3 regions of the Psychrobacillus sp. AK 1817 genome follow, and region 3 is predicted to be linked to each of the others. Evidence: a T-box and tRNA genes for the amino acid it is inferred to sense, from the RefSeq annotation. Region 3 holds a T-box; the other regions hold tRNA genes.

Region 1 (3,246 bases), 190 kb from region 3:
TTTAAAGTTATGACCCCTACGGGATTCGAACCCGTGTTACCGCCGTGAAAGGGCGGTGTCTTAACCGCTTGACCAAGGGGCCTTATATATGGCGGAGAAGGAGGGATTTGAACCCTCGCGCCGGTTGCCCGACCTACACCCTTAGCAGGGGCGCCTCTTCAGCCACTTGAGTACTTCCCCATATATATGGCTCCGAAGGTAGGACTCGAACCTACGACCGATCGGTTAACAGCCGATTGCTCTACCACTGAGCTACTTCGGAATAATGGTGGGCCTAAATGGACTCGAACCATCGACCTCACGCTTATCAGGCGTGCGCTCTAACCAGCTGAGCTATAGGCCCATTAATTGGAGCGGGTGAAGAGAATCGAACTCTCATCATCAGCTTGGAAGGCTGAGGTTTTACCACTAAACTACACCCGCTTGATAAAATGGTGGCTCAGGACGGAATCGAACCGCCGACACAAGGATTTTCAGTCCTTTGCTCTACCGACTGAGCTACTGAGCCTCTTCGATTTACACTAAGCTGCGCTTCTCTTTGTCAGCTTCACTCACTCATTAAGTCACATACTTTAGTATGCTCCTTCGTTCGTTCGATTGCTTCCTAGATTTGCTTGCTTATCCTAAATCTCTAAGTTGTTGAAAAATAAATGGCGGTCCCGACCGGGATCGAACCGGCGATCTCCTGCGTGACAGGCAGGCATGTTAACCGCTACACCACGGGACCATTTGGTTGCGGGGACAGGATTTGAACCTGTGACCTTCGGGTTATGAGCCCGACGAGCTACCGAACTGCTCCACCCCGCGACAATAAGAAAGTGTTGAAATTTAAATCAACTGTGCATTTAGTGAGTTTTACGTCCTCCACGCTTCGCTTGCGTCGACGTTATGTATAATATTTTTCCACTAACAATAAGATGGAGGAGGAAGAGGGATTCGAACCCCCGCGCGGTATGACCCGCCTGTCGGTTTTCAAGACCGATCCCTTCAGCCAGACTTGGGTATTCCTCCTAAATATTATGTTGGTGGACCTTGCAGGACTCGAACCTGCGACCGGACGGTTATGAGCCGTCTGCTCTAACCAACTGAGCTAAAGGTCCTTAAGATGGCGGCAGAGGGAGTCGAACCCACGACCTTTCGGGTATGAACCGAATGCTCTAGCCAGCTGAGCTACGCCGCCAGGAAATTTAAATTTAAATTGGTGGAGCCTAGCGGGATCGAACCGCTGACCTCCTGCGTGCAAGGCAGGCGCTCTCCCAGCTGAGCTAAGGCCCCAAATTTATTAATTAACTGGTCGGGAAGACAGGATTCGAACCTGCGACCCCTTGGTCCCAAACCAAGTGCTCTACCAAGCTGAGCTACTTCCCGTATATATGGCGCGCCCGGCAGGAGTCGAACCCACAACCTTCTGATCCGTAGTCAGACGCTCTATCCAATTGAGCTACGGGCGCTAATGTTTCATAAAAGTGGTGCCGAGGACCGGAATCGAACCGGTACGGTAGTCACCTACCGCAGGATTTTAAGTCCTGTGCGTCTGCCAGTTCCGCCACCCCGGCACTTTGATGAATCTTTGGAGCGGAAGACGAGGTTCGAACTCGCGACCCCCACCTTGGCAAGGTGGTGTTCTACCACTGAACTACTTCCGCTCGGTTATTAAATTAAATGGTGCGGGTGAAGGGAGTCGAACCCCCACGCCTTGCGGCGCTAGATCCTAAGTCTAGTGCGTCTGCCAGTTCCGCCACACCCGCATATTTATATCACAAAAAGTGAATGAGCCATGTAGGATTCGAACCTACGACCCTCTGATTAAAAGTCAGATGCTCTACCAACTGAGCTAATGGCTCAAAAAATGGTGCCGGAGAAAGGACTTGAACCCTCAACCTACTGATTACAAGTCAGTTGCTCTACCAGTTGAGCTACTCCGGCAGGAGTAAAGTTATGGTGGAGGATGACGGGCTCGAACCGCCGACCCTCTGCTTGTAAGGCAGATGCTCTCCCAGCTGAGCTAATCCTCCTGGGTATTAAAATGTATTTCTATGTATTTTTATTGCAAGCCCAGCGACGTCCTACTCTTGCAGGGGGAGACCCCCAACTACCATTGGCGCTGAAGAGCTTAACTTCCGTGTTCGGTATGGGAACGGGTGTGACCTCTTCGCCATCATCACTAGACTTGAATAATTATTTGAAAGACAAGTTCTATTATATCAACTATGTAGATTATTACAAGTGTTTTTTTAATAAAAATTTATTCTTTCAAAACTGAATAAACTGACATCTTAGAAACAAACAATTTGGTTAAGTCCTCGATCGATTAGTATTCGTCAGCTGCACGTGTCGCCACGCTTCCACCCCGAACCTATCTACCTCATCGTCTTTGAGGGATCTTACTTACTTGCGTAATGGGAAATCTCATCTTGAGGGGGGCTTCGTGCTTAGATGCTTTCAGCACTTATCCCGTCCACACATAGCTACCCAGCGATGCCCTTGGCAGAACAACTGGTACACCAGCGGTGTGTCCATCCCGGTCCTCTCGTACTAAGGACAGCTCCTCTCAAATTTCCTACGCCCACGACGGATAGGGACCGAACTGTCTCACGACGTTCTGAACCCAGCTCGCGTACCGCTTTAATGGGCGAACAGCCCAACCCTTGGGACCGACTACAGCCCCAGGATGCGATGAGCCGACATCGAGGTGCCAAACCTCCCCGTCGATGTGGACTCTTGGGGGAGATAAGCCTGTTATCCCGGGGTAGCTTTTATCCGTTGAGCGATGGCCCTTCCATGCGGAACCACCGGATCACTAAGCCCGTCTTTCGACCCTGCTCGACTTGTAGGTCTCGCAGTCAAGCTCCCTTCTGCCTTTACACTCTTCGAATGATTTCCAACCATTCTGAGGGAACCTTTGGGCGCCTCCGTTACACTTTAGGAGGCGACCGCCCCAGTCAAACTGCCCGCCTGACACTGTCTCCTACCCGGGTTACGGGTATGGGTTAGAATTTCAATACAACCAGGGTAGTATCCCACCGACGCCTCCTCCGAAGCTGGCGCTCCGGGCTCTAAGGCTCCTACCTATCCTGTACAAGTTGCACCAAAATTCAATATCAAGCTACAGTAAAGCTCCACGGGGTCTTTCCGTCCTGTCGCGGGTAACCTGCATCTTCACAGGTACTATAATTTCACCGAGTCTCTCGTTGAGACAGTGCCCAGATCGTTACGCCTTTCGTGCGGGTCGGAACTTACCCGACA
Region 2 (3,246 bases), 540 kb from region 3:
AAAAAATAGTTTTTGGAATAAAGTTGACTGAAAATAACTTTTCTTATACTTACGACCTGAAAAGAAATAGTATAAGTTTGTTACCATAAATAAAATCGTCAATCCCATTAGTATCGTGGAAAACATGCATCTATCCCTCTCCTATCGTCTCTCTAGTTCATTCAGTTTTAGTTGTATGAATTCCTCGATAATGAATATAATTAATGTCGATATGACTATCTTGTCAATCGAATATAAAATATATACAAATTAATTAATATAGGAAACGGAATAGAGATATATTCTCAATTCATGGATTAAGACATTTGCATGCTAGTGTACATATGTATAATAAAGTATTAATTTAGTAAGTAAGTGATCGTATAGGACATAAAGACATTGAAATGACTCTCAAGGGATTATTCTAATGAAATAAAAGAACTGAGGATAGAAGATGAGAAAGCTTATGACGTCTGTGTAAAACATAAGTAAAAAAATTAAAATCAATGGAAACTATTAAAAAATAATCATGAATGAGAATATAAAAAAAGCTTACAAAAGCTGCGGTAACAGCATTCATAAGCTTTAGTCAAAATATCAAATTGTAAGTGATATTTCATAATAGATACCGGTGGTCGGGGTCGAACCGACACATCCGAAGATACGGGATTTTGAGTCCCGCGCGTCTGCCAATTCCGCCACACCGGCATAATGAAGGCAGTAAATACTTTTTAAAAATTGGAGGCGGCAACCGGATTTGAACCGGTGATAAAGGTGTTGCAGACCTGTGCCTTACCACTTGGCTATGCCGCCTTAATTTGGAGCGGAAGACGAGGTTCGAACTCGCGACCCCCACCTTGGCAAGGTGGTGTTCTACCACTGAACTACTTCCGCAAAAAACTGGGGTACCTGGATTCGAACCAGGGCATGACGGAATCAAAATCCGTTGCCTTACCGCTTGGCTATACCCCAATGGGGCGACCGATGGGAATTGAACCCACGAATGCCGGAATCACAATCCGGTGCGTTAACCACTTCGCCACGACCGCCACAGAATAAAAAAAAGAGCTAACTAAAAGGAATATGGGGCGACTGATGGGAATTGAACCCACGAATGCCGGAATCACAATCCGGTGCGTTAACCACTTCGCCACAACCGCCATTATTCAAAGTTAACTTATTATTTGGCAGGGGCAGTAGGAATCGAACCCACATCAAAGGTTTTGGAGACCTCTATTCTACCGTTAAACTATGCCCCTATTAAAAACTGGTGGAGGGGGACGGATTCGAACCGCCGAACCCTAAGGAGCGGATTTACAGTCCGCCGCGTTTAGCCACTTCGCTACCCCTCCACTGGTGAGTGGTGCCGGAAAGAGGACTTGAACCCCCAACCTACTGATTACAAGTCAGTTGCTCTACCAATTGAGCTATTCCGGCATAATGGTGGCTCAGGACGGAATCGAACCGCCGACACAAGGATTTTCAGTCCTTTGCTCTACCGACTGAGCTACTGAGCCTCTTCGATTTACGCTAAGCTGCGCTACTCTTTGTCAGCTTCACTCACTCATTCAGTCACGTACTTTAGTACGCTCCTTCTTTCGTTCGATTGCTTCCTCGATTTGCTTGCTTATCCTAAATCTCTATGTTGTTGAATAATAAATGGCGGTCCCGACCGGGATCGAACCGGCGATCTCCTGCGTGACAGGCAGGCATGTTAACCGCTACACCACGGGACCATTTGGTTGCGGGGACAGGATTTGAACCTGTGACCTTCGGGTTATGAGCCCGACGAGCTACCGAACTGCTCCACCCCGCGACAATAAGAAAGTGTTGAAATTTAAATCAACTACGCAATTAGTGAATTTTACGTCTTCCACGCTACGCTTGCGTCGACGTTAATCGCTTTCTTCGTGAAACGATTTGCTCCACCCCGCGACAATAATAAGTGTTGAAAATTTATAATGGTGGAGGATGACGGGCTCGAACCGCCGACCCTCTGCTTGTAAGGCAGATGCTCTCCCAGCTGAGCTAATCCTCCATAGTGCTGGTTTTAATTTAAATGGTGACCCCTACGGGATTCGAACCCGTGTTACCGCCGTGAAAGGGCGGTGTCTTAACCGCTTGACCAAGGGGCCATTATATTATGTAAAGAAGAAATCTATCTGGCGGAGAGCAAGGGATTTGAACCCTTGAGACAGTGTTACCCGTCTACACGATTTCCAATCGTGCTCCTTCGGCCACTCGGACAGCTCTCCTAGAAATGGCTCCGAAGGTAGGACTCGAACCTACGACCGATCGGTTAACAGCCGATTGCTCTACCACTGAGCTACTTCGGAATAATATCGCCTAGCGACGTCCTACTCTTGCAGGGGGAGACCCCCAACTACCATCGGCGCTGAAGAGCTTAACTTCCGTGTTCGGTATGGGAACGGGTGTGACCTCTTCGCCATCATCACTAGACTTGAATAATTACTGAAAGACATTTTCTATTATAACAAGTCTGTAGATTATTACAAGTGTTATTTTAATAAAAATTTATTCTTTCAAAACTGAATAAACTGACATCTTAGAAACAAACAATTTGGTTAAGTCCTCGATCGATTAGTATTCGTCAGCTGCACGTGTCGCCACGCTTCCACCCCGAACCTATCTACCTCATCGTCTTTGAGGGATCTTACTTACTTGCGTAATGGGAAATCTCATCTTGAGGGGGGCTTCGTGCTTAGATGCTTTCAGCACTTATCCCGTCCACACATAGCTACCCAGCGATGCCCTTGGCAGAACAACTGGTACACCAGCGGTGTGTCCATCCCGGTCCTCTCGTACTAAGGACAGCTCCTCTCAAATTTCCTACGCCCACGACGGATAGGGACCGAACTGTCTCACGACGTTCTGAACCCAGCTCGCGTACCGCTTTAATGGGCGAACAGCCCAACCCTTGGGACCGACTACAGCCCCAGGATGCGATGAGCCGACATCGAGGTGCCAAACCTCCCCGTCGATGTGGACTCTTGGGGGAGATAAGCCTGTTATCCCCGGGGTAGCTTTTATCCGTTGAGCGATGGCCCTTCCATGCGGAACCACCGGATCACTAAGCCCGTCTTTCGACCCTGCTCGACTTGTAGGTCTCGCAGTCAAGCTCCCTTCTGCCTTTACACTCTTCGAATGATTTCCAACCATTCTGAGGGAACCTTTGGGCGCCTCCGTTACACTTTAGGAGGCGACCGCCCCAGTCAAACTGCCCGCCTGACACTGTCTCCTACCCGG
Region 3 (3,246 bases):
TTTCCCACATTTCATCATCATCAAAGTATTTTTCTTTGTTGTTTGGATCTCTGTAAGATAAACGGAAAGAATAATCATTTAAGTCAAAGTCTTTGTAAACAGAGATGATTAGTTCTACAACCTTTTGGAATTCAGTTTTGATTTGATCTGGACGTACAAATAGGTGAGCATCATTTAAAGTCATCCCGCGAACACGTTGAAGCCCCGATACAGCTCCCGACATTTCGTATCGATGCATAGTACCGAGCTCAGCAATGCGTAATGGGAGGTTACGGTATGAATGCATGCCATTTTTGAAAATCATCATATGATGCGGACAGTTCATCGGACGCAATACTAATGTTTCGTTATCCATTTCCATTGGTGGGAACATAGAATCTTGATAGTGCTCCCAATGGCCAGAAGTTTCATAAAGATCTTTAGAACCCAGCACAGGTGTGTATACATGTTTATAGCCGAGCTTCAACTCTTTATCCACGATATAACGTTCGATTACACGACGAATAGTTGCTCCATTCGGTAACCAAAGAGGTAAACCTTGTCCTACCTTCAATGAGTTAGTGAAAAGTTCGAGTTCTTTACCAATTTTACGATGATCACGCTCTTTTGCTTCTTCCAACATTTTCAAATGCGCTTGAAGGTCTTCTTTTTTGAAGAAGGCAGTTCCGTAAATACGTTGAAGCATTTTGTTGTCACTGTTACCTCTCCAATAAGCACCTGCTATGCTTAATAGCTTGAATTCCTTTAACTTGCCTGTAGATGGCACATGGACTCCGCGACAAAGGTCAAAGAATTCACCTTGCTCATAAATAGAAACCTGTTCACCAGCAGGAATTGCTTCTAAAAGCTCTACTTTATACTCGTCATCTTTAAATTTGTCAAAAGCTGCTTCACGAGAAACATCGTGACGAATAATTTCGATATTTTCATTAATGATTTTTTTCATTTCTTTTTCGATCAATGGTAGGTCATCTGCTGTTATTGGCTCTGGAGAATCTATATCATAGTAGAATCCACTTTCAATAACTGGACCAATACCTAATTTAACATCCTTGAAAAGACGTTTAACTGCTTGTGCCAATAAATGCGCAGAACTGTGACGAAGAATTTCTAATGCCTCATCTGATTCCGGAGTGATGATTGCAATCTCCCCATCCTCTGTAATAGGTGATTTTAGATCAATCAGCTTACCACTTAATTTACCTGCTAAAGCTTTTTTACGCAGCCCAGGGCTGATAGATTGAGCTATTTCTTCTGTAGTTGTAGATGAAGGAAACTCTTTTACTGCTCCATCTGGGAATTGTAATTTAATAACATCTGCCATTTTGAACACTCCTTAATTGTTTTAGATTAAATGCTGGCTTCAAAACTGTTCTTTCCTTGAACAGCTAAGCCTGTTCAGGTAATACGATTATTTATTTTAGACAAAATAAAAAACCCCATCCCGGTAAAGGGACGAGGTTTAAATCGTGGTTCCACCCTTCTTCTATCTATACGAGTATAGATGAAGCTCTGCATCGGCTAACGGGCCGGTGACCGGCAACTGCTACTTCAATTTCACAGCTACTGCTCGGAGGTGGTAAATCGATTGTCGATACTTAAGAAGCTTCCAGCCAAGGCTTCTCTCTCTATAAGTCGTACAAACTGATTATTGTCCTCTTCAACGCATTATTCTTATTCTTATGAAAATGATTATACGCCACGACTTTATCATTTGCAAGTAGTTATTTAAGCTCTCTCCAGTTTTTTCCTCGTAGAGCAACTGGATTAGTGAGTGCTTTAATCCGCTCCATAATACGCCCTGCCTTTACTACCTCTTTTTCTCCGCGTTGCGTGTAGGAAAGATGATGTTGTAATTCATCGTAGTTAAAGTTCGAGGACATAAACGTCGGGAGTTGCTCTGACATTCTATAATGGAGAATTGTCCCTATAATCTCATCTCTTGTCCAGCTAGACATAGTTTCCGCTCCAATATCGTCAAGCATTAGCACTGGGGCCTTTTTCACAAACTCTACTTTTTCAGGTAGAGACTGATCTTGTATCGCTTGTTTCATTTCTCGCAGAAACTCCGGAACATATACAACGACAGAATGAATATGTCTAGCGGCTAGCTCGTTGGCTAATGCTCCCAATAGATAGGATTTACCAACACCAAACTTACCGTAAATATAGAGTCCTTTAGCTGGCAAGACATTTGTTCTTTCCCATTCGTTCAAGAAGTCTTTAGCAGCCCTTACCGCAACTACCCTACTGTCATCCTGTAAATCTAAACTTGAGAGACTCGCCTCCATCACTTCTTTAGGCATATGAATGCTGTCTATCATAGAGGTTACTTTTTTACGTTCATCCTCTATTACCCCTCGCTTACACCTTACATATTCTACATCTATTAGGTTTCGATCTAACACTAGCTTCGGCTCATAGCCCTTCATAAAGTTCGCACACTGCTCTAGCGAGGGACATTCCTTACAATCATGAGACTGAGATTTATATTCATATAGCTTGCTCAAACTTCGACTTATTACTTGTTTCGAGATATCTTCGGAGTTTTCTTCTATAAATCCTTGTATACCCGGATCCTCCAATACTTCTTGCTGTAATTCGTCCAATCGAGAAGTAAATTCGGGAGTAATCACCCTTTTGAGTGTTTCATTGATCCGCTCCATTTTATTCACCTACCTTTTCTTCATACCTAGTTCTTCTAGTAATTTTTGTCTCTCTGCATCAATATCCTGAATTCCATTTGTTTCTTTTCCTGACTGTTTCAGCTCGTCATCTTTTTTATAAAACCAATCTGGCACCTTTTCTTCCCTAGTAGGTTTTTTCGAATAGGATTTCTGTTTAGAGCCTTCATTTTTCCACTTCATATATTGCTCATGCTCATTTCTTGCGAGCTCCATAGCTTCTTTCGCCGTCTTGATATCCTTACGCATCCAGTGTGATGCAATCTTCTCTGCATAATTCTTTGTTAGTTTCATGTCCGTTCGCAGAAGAACGTATTGTAAGAGGACATTCACTACACCAATTGGCATTTTATAATGTGTGACAAAATAATTGGCTAACTGAACATCTGCAAGTATAGGCTCTTTTCCATTAGCAATATCCTTTAAAACCTTTGCAGGAGCAGTTGTTTCCAAATATTGAATCAACTCTTCCTCTTTCGTTAGCTTTTTCTCTACATTCTGTATTGGTTTCTCTGTTAGCTCTATTTTTTGAAGAACTGGGGCAGTTCGAGAAACTGTTAGC

The links. The T-box of region 3 lies ahead of thrS (threonine--tRNA ligase). A T-box ahead of a tRNA ligase gene usually reads a tRNA of that ligase, here a tRNA-Thr.
Region 1: it has a tRNA-Thr gene. The T-box ahead of thrS (threonine--tRNA ligase) is inferred to sense a tRNA for this amino acid. The anticodon was not compared.
Region 2: it has a tRNA-Thr gene. The T-box ahead of thrS (threonine--tRNA ligase) is inferred to sense a tRNA for this amino acid. The anticodon was not compared.

What each region holds. Positions count from the first base shown of each region.
Region 1 is NZ_CP031739.1:3,795,782-3,799,027, reverse strand. Features, by position in the region: tRNA gene D0S48_RS19050 (tRNA-Glu) at 11-82, opposite strand; tRNA gene D0S48_RS19045 (tRNA-Ser) at 90-180, opposite strand; tRNA gene D0S48_RS19040 (tRNA-Asn) at 188-262, opposite strand; tRNA gene D0S48_RS19035 (tRNA-Ile) at 267-343, opposite strand; tRNA gene D0S48_RS19030 (tRNA-Gly) at 350-423, opposite strand; tRNA gene D0S48_RS19025 (tRNA-Phe) at 433-508, opposite strand; tRNA gene D0S48_RS19020 (tRNA-Asp) at 652-727, opposite strand; tRNA gene D0S48_RS19015 (tRNA-Met) at 731-807, opposite strand; tRNA gene D0S48_RS19010 (tRNA-Ser) at 919-1,011, opposite strand; tRNA gene D0S48_RS19005 (tRNA-Ile) at 1,024-1,100, opposite strand; tRNA gene D0S48_RS19000 (tRNA-Met) at 1,107-1,180, opposite strand; tRNA gene D0S48_RS18995 (tRNA-Ala) at 1,200-1,275, opposite strand; tRNA gene D0S48_RS18990 (tRNA-Pro) at 1,292-1,368, opposite strand; tRNA gene D0S48_RS18985 (tRNA-Arg) at 1,375-1,451, opposite strand; tRNA gene D0S48_RS18980 (tRNA-Leu) at 1,468-1,556, opposite strand; tRNA gene D0S48_RS18975 (tRNA-Gly) at 1,572-1,646, opposite strand; tRNA gene D0S48_RS18970 (tRNA-Leu) at 1,664-1,748, opposite strand; tRNA gene D0S48_RS18965 (tRNA-Lys) at 1,772-1,844, opposite strand; tRNA gene D0S48_RS18960 (tRNA-Thr) at 1,851-1,926, opposite strand; tRNA gene D0S48_RS18955 (tRNA-Val) at 1,940-2,015, opposite strand; rRNA gene rrf (5S ribosomal RNA) at 2,054-2,169, opposite strand; rRNA gene D0S48_RS18945 (23S ribosomal RNA) at 2,292-3,246, opposite strand, start outside.
Region 2 is NZ_CP031739.1:3,439,166-3,442,411, reverse strand. Features, by position in the region: gene D0S48_RS17220 (potassium channel family protein) at 1-126, opposite strand, end outside; tRNA gene D0S48_RS17215 (tRNA-Leu) at 606-687, opposite strand; tRNA gene D0S48_RS17210 (tRNA-Cys) at 719-792, opposite strand; tRNA gene D0S48_RS17205 (tRNA-Gly) at 799-873, opposite strand; tRNA gene D0S48_RS17200 (tRNA-Gln) at 880-951, opposite strand; tRNA gene D0S48_RS17195 (tRNA-His) at 953-1,028, opposite strand; tRNA gene D0S48_RS17190 (tRNA-His) at 1,064-1,139, opposite strand; tRNA gene D0S48_RS17185 (tRNA-Trp) at 1,165-1,238, opposite strand; tRNA gene D0S48_RS17180 (tRNA-Tyr) at 1,248-1,331, opposite strand; tRNA gene D0S48_RS17175 (tRNA-Thr) at 1,341-1,416, opposite strand; tRNA gene D0S48_RS17170 (tRNA-Phe) at 1,421-1,496, opposite strand; tRNA gene D0S48_RS17165 (tRNA-Asp) at 1,640-1,715, opposite strand; tRNA gene D0S48_RS17160 (tRNA-Met) at 1,719-1,795, opposite strand; tRNA gene D0S48_RS17155 (tRNA-Val) at 1,942-2,017, opposite strand; tRNA gene D0S48_RS17150 (tRNA-Glu) at 2,040-2,114, opposite strand; tRNA gene D0S48_RS17145 (tRNA-Ser) at 2,143-2,234, opposite strand; tRNA gene D0S48_RS17140 (tRNA-Asn) at 2,241-2,315, opposite strand; rRNA gene rrf (5S ribosomal RNA) at 2,324-2,439, opposite strand; rRNA gene D0S48_RS17130 (23S ribosomal RNA) at 2,561-3,246, opposite strand, start outside.
Region 3 is NZ_CP031739.1:3,982,049-3,985,294, reverse strand. Features, by position in the region: gene thrS (threonine--tRNA ligase) at 1-1,324, opposite strand, end outside; T-box leader at 1,449-1,673, opposite strand; gene dnaI (primosomal protein DnaI) at 1,725-2,666, opposite strand; gene D0S48_RS19930 (replication initiation and membrane attachment family protein) at 2,676-3,246, opposite strand, start outside.